Regions from separate parts of the Enterobacter sp. 4974935 genome, predicted to be linked through region 1. Evidence: predicted binding sites of a transcription regulator. Region 1 holds the regulator's gene; the other holds the start of a gene.
The links. The regulator sigma-54, encoded in region 1, starts transcription at its own class of promoters, with help from an activator protein. The targets are predictions, from matches to a motif close to GTTGGCACANNTTTCGCTNT.

Region 1 (3,326 bases):
CAGACCGGTCATCGGACGCAGTTTCGGATCCCAGTGTGGGTTCGGCAGGAAACGCACATCAAAAACGTAATCCGCATCGATAGGGATACCGTGCTTAAAGCCGAAGGATTCAAACACCATCGTCAGTTCGCGCTCGCGCTTGCCGAGTAAGCGAGTACGCAGCATTTCCGCCAGCTCGTGGACGGACATTTCTGAGGTGTCGACAATCAGGTCGGCCCGGGAACGCAGCGGCTCAAGCAGATCGCTCTCTTTATCAATGGCGCTTTCCAGCGAAAGATTTTTACTCGAGAGCGGATGCAAACGACGTGTATCGCTGTAACGGCGGATCAGCGTGTTGCGGTCAGCATCCAGGAACAAGAGCTGAGGCGAGAAGCACTCCGGCAGGCTGTTCATTGCCTGCTCGAAGATTTCCGGCGATTCCGGCATGTTACGCACGTCAATACTGACGGCGGCAGAGATTTGCCTGTCCGCCAGCGTCCGCGCCAGATCGGGTAACAGCACTACCGGCAGGTTATCTACGCAGTAAAATCCCATGTCTTCCAGCGCGCGCAGGGCCACGGACTTCCCGGACCCCGAACGACCGCTGACGATCATCAGCACCATGTTCCGTTTCTCCTCAGGGAAGCCGTTCTGAAGGCCCTTTCCCGATTATGCCTCATCCTGATTGCCTTCTGCTTCAGTGATAATTTGATAAAGTTCTTCATCACTTTGAGCTGAGCGCAGTCGACGACAAATGGTTTTATCCGCCAGACGTTTGGCAACCAGCGACAGCGTGTGCAGGTGGGTTTTGGTCTGATCGGCAGGAACCAGCAGCGCGAAGAGCAGATCCACAGGCTGGTTATCGATGGCGTCAAAAGCGATAGGCGTTTCCAGTTGCACAAACACCCCCACGGCACGCAGCGTATCTTCTTCCAGCTTGCCATGCGGGATCGCAATGCCATTGCCGATGCCGGTACTGCCCATTTTTTCACGGGTCAGAATGGCTTCAAACACGATCTGCGGCGGCAGACCCAGCTGTTTTGCGGCCAGCTCACTGATGATTTCCAGCGCACGTTTTTTGCTCTGGCAGTGAACGCCACTGCGGGTACAATCCTGGTTAAGGACATTGCTCAGTTGAAGAGCGGAATCGTTGTTTATCATAATTTCACCTAAGCGCTAACTGTACAAATGGCCTGTTGTGTTTCACAACAGGCCGTCCTGCACCCGTTAACTGCCCGGACAATTAGTGTTGTTTCAGTTTATCTTTATGTTTATTGAGCTGTCTCGCAAGCTTATCAATCAAGCCGTCGATAGCCGCGTACATGTCTTGCCCTTCCGCACTGGCATGAAGTTCCCCTCCGTTGACGTGCAGGGTCGCATCCGAGATATGCGTCACTTTCTCCACTTTCAACACAACATAGACCTGGTTGATCCTCTCGAAATACTGCTCGAGTTTCGCGAACTTAGCGTTTACAAAATCGCGTAAAGCCTCAGTAATTTCGACGTTATGTCCGGTGATATTGAGCTGCATAGTGTCTTCCTTATCGGTTGTGTCAAACCAGTTGTTTACGCTGGTTAGACGGCGGAATGGATAAAGACTCTCGATACTTCGCGACAGTACGGCGTGCCACCATAATACCCTGATCGGACAGCATGGTGGTTAACTTACTGTCACTGAGTGGCTTCGCGGGGTTCTCCGCGGCGATCAACTTCTTCACCAGGGCGCGAATAGCTGTTGACGAGGCTTCGCCGCCGCCTTCGGTGTTCACGTGGCTGGAGAAGAAATACTTAAGCTCAAAAATACCGCGTGGGCTGTGCAGATACTTCTGCGTGGTCACGCGGGAAATGGTTGATTCATGCATCTCGACGGCCTGGGCGATGTCCGCCAGCACCATCGGTTTCATAAATTCTTCGCCCTGCTCAAAGAATGCCTGCTGCTGTTCGACAATACAGCGGCTGACGCGCAGCAGCGTGTCATTACGGCTTTCCAGACTCTTAATCAACCAGCGTGCTTCCTGAAGGTTGCTGCGAATGTATTGATTATCAGCGTCGTTACGGGCGCTGGTGCACATGGAGGCGTATTGCTGGTTGATTTGCAGGCGAGGAATGCTGTCGGCGTTCAGTTCAACGACCCAGCGGCCATTGTGTTTTCTCACCAGCACATCAGGAATAACGTATTCCGGTTCGCTGGTCTGGATAGATTGCCCCGGACGCGGATCGAGTGACTGGATCAGATTCACCGCTTCCTTCAGCACCTCTTCTTTGAGGCGCGTGACGCGCATCAGGGTGCGGAAGTCGTGATTTGCCAGCAAATCCAGATGCTCGCTGATGATGAGCCGGGCTTCATCAATCCACGGTGTCTCTTTGGCAAACTGCGAAAGCTGGATCAGAAGGCAGTCGCGCAGATCTTTCGCGGCGACGCCAATCGGGTCGAAACGCTGAACGCGTTTCAGGACGGCTTCGATCTCTTCCAGTTCAATCTCGTCATCGCCGATGCTTTCCAGAATCTCGTCCAGCGTCACGGTCAAATAGCCCGTGTCGTCAACGGCATCGACAATCGAGGTGGCAATGGCGCGATCGGTATCGGAGAAAGGCGTCAGCTCCACCTGCCACATCAGGTAGTCCTGAAGCGACTGGGTAGTTTCGCCCTGGTAGACCGGGAGTTCATCGTCCTGGTAATCTGCACGCGTCCCGGAAGGGGTACCCGCGGTGTAGATTTCATCCCAGCTGGCATCCAGCGGCAGTTCCTCCGGCATCTCTTTCTGTTCGAGCGCATCTACGGAGTCGAGCGTTTCTGTGTCCTGCGTCTGCTGAGCGTCTACCTCGTCATGAAGATCGGTTTGCTCCAGCAGCGGATTGCTGTCCAGCGCCTGCTGGAGCTCCTGCTGGAGTTCTAACGTGGACAGCTGCAACAGACGGATTGCCTGTTGTAGCTGCGGCGTCATGGCCAGTTGCTGGCTGAGCCGTAATTGCAAACCTTGCTTCATGTTCAGAGCGTTTTTCTCCGGTTCGGCGTGACTTAACCTCTACCCTATCAGAGTCTGAAGTCTTCCCCAAGGTACACGCGCTTAACATGCTCATCTTCGAGGATTTGCTGTGGCGTGCCGTGGGCAATCAGATGGCCCTGGCTCACTATGTAGGCGCGCTCACACACGGCCAGCGTTTCACGAACGTTGTGGTCCGTGATCAGTACGCCAAGCCCGCTGTCGCGCAGGTGCTCAATAATACGTTTGATATCGATAACGGAGATGGGGTCAACGCCCGCAAACGGTTCATCCAGCAGGATAAATTTCGGGTTTGCTGCCAGCGCGCGCGCAATCTCAACGCGGCGGCGTTCACCACCGGAC
Region 2 (3,326 bases), 460 kb from region 1:
AAGCAGGCTACGCAGCGTGGGAATAAGCGTGATGTGCTGGCAGAAAAAGTAAAAGTTAGTGACGTTGCGGGCTTTCGCCTGCTGGAGAGTGATAGCGGTGGCGGGCATGGTGGTTTCAAAACCCAGCCCGAAAAAGACCACCTTACGCTCAGGATTAGCCTCTGCCAGCGTCAGGGCATCCATCGGTGAGTAGACGATCCGCACGTCCGCGCCGCGCGCCTTCGCCTGGAGCAGCGAGCCATTTTTTCCCGGTACGCGCATGGCGTCGCCAAAGGTGCAAAAAATCACACCGGGGCGGCTGGCGATGTCGAGACAGCTGTCGATGCGCCCCATGGGCAGCACGCACACCGGGCAGCCGGGGCCGTGGATAAATTCGATGTTCTCCGGCAGCAGCTGGTCGAGGCCAAATTTAAAGATGGCGTGGGTGTGTCCGCCGCACACCTCCATGATCCGCAGCGGTTTTTCTTTCGTGTAGTCCAGCAGGGACGCGCGGGTTTTCAGGCGATCGATAAGCTGCAACACCTGCTCAGGCGCGCGATATTCATCAACGTAACGCATGTGTTATCGTTCCTCACCATACAGCAGGGCACCCACGTCCGGCTCAACGTCGAACATATTCTGTAGCGCGTCCAGCGTGTCACGGGCTTCTTCCTCATTAATCACGCTCATGGCAAACCCCACGTGGACCAGCACCCACTGGCCGAGACGCGTTGCGCCGGTCTCATCGTGGCTGCCCACCAGCGTCAGATCGACATCGCGCAGGATGCCGCAGATCTCCACTTTGGCCTGATTGCCGTCGATCGAATGAATTTGTCCGGGGACGCCTATGCACATCGTTCGCTCTCCAGCCAGTTCAGCCAGGCGTCCATCCCGTCGCCGCGCGTGGCGGAAACCAGCAGGATCTCAATGTCCGGGTTCACTTCCCGGGCGTAAGCCAGGCACTTATCCACGTCGAAATTCAGGTACGGCAGCAGGTCGACTTTGTTCAGCAGCATGAGGGAGGCGGCGGCAAACATATGTGGATACTTCAGCGGCTTGTCTTCCCCTTCGGTCACGGAGAGCACCGCCACTTTATGCCGCTCGCCAAGGTCGAAGCTTGCCGGGCAGACCAGGTTGCCGACGTTTTCAATAAACAGGATGCCGTTATCCGCCAGCGGCAGGCGCGGGGCGGCGTCGGCAATCATCTGCGCATCCAGGTGGCAGCCCTTGCCGGTGTTGACCTGAATCGCGGGCGTACCGGTTTCGCGGATGCGCGCCGCGTCGTTTACCGTTTGCTGATCGCCTTCGATAACGGCGCAGGAGACACGTTTATTCAGTCGTTTGAGGGTTTCGGTCAGCAGGGTGGTTTTACCGGAGCCGGGGCTGGAGACCAGGTTCAGTACCAGCTGTTGACGGGCGGCAAAGCGGGCGCGATTGCGAGCGGCGAGCTGGTTATTTTTGTCCAGCACATTGATCTCCACCTCCAGCATCTCGCGCTGGCTGATGCCCGGCGCGTGGGTGCCTGCTTCGCCGTGGCCGTAATGCAGGTCGCCCGCGTCTGAACGCTGCGGCGCAAAGGTGATGCCGGTCAGTGCCGCCGCAGGACGCGGGGCAGGAGAAAAGGGTGCGGAGCGAAACGCGGAGTGGGGACGGTGTTCATCCCCTTCTATATACAGGTTGCCTTCAGCGCAACCGCAGGTACTACACATACATTACTCCTTCTCGATTTCGAGGCGTTGGATCTGCATACCGTCATCCGCCACGATGCGCAGCCCGCTGCTCTGGCACTGCGGACAGCGCTGTACCTTCGATGACAGCAGCGTGACGTACTGCTGACACTGCTCGCACCAGCACTCCGCCTGCTGCTCCTCGATATACAGTGCGCAACCCTCCGCCAGCGTGCCGCGGCACACCAGCTCAAAACAGAAGGTGAGGGCGCTGGTCTCGACGCAGGAAAACGCCCCGACCTTCAGCCAGACGCCGGTCACGCGCTTCGCATGGTTCTGCACAGCCTGCTGTTCGATAAGTTCCAGTGCCCGCTGGCAGAGGGTGATTTCGTGCATGACGCCTCCTTAATGAATTGCCCCTTTAATGCAATAACAGTGCCAGCTTGTTTTGCGTTACGGCGTGACGATGTCAACGCTGTCGAAATGACACGTCGACACCGCGGCGGTGACAGTGCGCATCTCTTTAAAATCCATTTAAATCAATAAATTAAAAATTGGCACGAAATCTGCTTAACAGCCGCTAACTCCATTAACCGGATACCTTTTATGACTATTTGGGAAATTAGCGAAAAAGCGGATTACATCGCGCAACGTCATCAGCAGCTTCAGGATCAGTGGCACCTCTACTGCAACTCTCTGATTCAGGGGATCACCCTGTCAAAAGCCCGTCTGCACCATGCCATGAGCTGCGCGGCGCAGGGGGATATGCGCTTTGTGTTGTTTGGACACTTCACGATTTTTGTCACCCTGGCGGAGAGCTTCAACAGCCACACCATTGAGTATTACGTTGAGACAAAAGAGGGTGAAAAACAGTGTATTGCGAAAGCCCAACTGATGGCCGACGGCATGGTGGACGGTCACGTCAGCACCCGCGATCGCCAGCAGGTGCTGGAGCACTATCTGGAGAAAATCGCGCCGGTTTATAACGGCCTCTACGCTGCCGTTGAGCACGATCAGCCGATCAACCTGAAACAGCTGATCGACGGAAAATCCTCCGCGAACGTGGCCTGAAAAGCGAGTGTCGAGAAGTGTCGATAAGACAGTTTTTTTTCGTCAAAAATGACCATCACCAGAGGATGACCCGGTGAACCGTTTTGTAATTGCTGACTCGACGGTCTGTATTGGCTGTCGAACCTGTGAGGCGGCGTGCTCGGAAACGCACCGCCTGCACGGGCTACAGTCCATGCCGCGCCTGCGCGTCATGCGTAATGAGAAAGAGTCTGCCCCGCAGCTCTGTCACCACTGTGAAGACGCGCCATGCGCGGGCGTCTGTCCCGTCAATGCCATCACCCGCGTTGACGGCGCGGTACAGCTGAACGAAAGCCTGTGCGTGAGCTGCAAGCTGTGCGGCATCGCCTGTCCGTTTGGCGCCATTGAGTTTTCCGGCAGCCGTCCGCTGCATATTCCGGCGAATGCCAACACCCCGAAAGCGCCGCCTGCGCCACCGGCTCCGGCACGCGTGAGCACGCTGCTGGACTGGGTGCCGGGCATTCGCGCCGTCGCGGTGAAGTGCGACCTGTGCAGCTTCGATGAACAAGGTCCGGCCTGCGTGCGCACCTGTCCGACCAAAGCGTTAATTCTGGTTAATATTCGCGACATCGCCCGCACCAGCAAACGCAA

Region 2: a site for sigma-54 is predicted at 2,070-2,089, ahead of hypA (hydrogenase maturation nickel metallochaperone HypA). Genes of this name have one in related genera too.

What each region holds. Positions count from the first base shown of each region.
Region 1 covers NZ_JBZWGT010000003.1:316,660-319,985, forward strand. The annotation lists gene rapZ (RNase adapter RapZ) at 1-603, opposite strand, end outside; gene ptsN (PTS IIA-like nitrogen regulatory protein PtsN) at 649-1,140, opposite strand; gene hpf (ribosome hibernation promoting factor) at 1,223-1,510, opposite strand; gene rpoN (RNA polymerase factor sigma-54) at 1,533-2,966, opposite strand; gene lptB (LPS export ABC transporter ATP-binding protein) at 3,014-3,326, opposite strand, start outside.
Region 2 covers NZ_JBZWGT010000003.1:775,690-779,015, forward strand. The annotation lists gene hypD (hydrogenase formation protein HypD) at 1-558, opposite strand, end outside; gene AC4OVS_RS04915 (HypC/HybG/HupF family hydrogenase formation chaperone) at 562-834, opposite strand; gene hypB (hydrogenase nickel incorporation protein HypB) at 825-1,688, opposite strand; gene hypA (hydrogenase maturation nickel metallochaperone HypA) at 1,692-2,042, opposite strand; gene hycA (formate hydrogenlyase regulator HycA) at 2,253-2,717, shown strand; gene AC4OVS_RS04935 (4Fe-4S dicluster domain-containing protein) at 2,791-3,326, shown strand, end outside.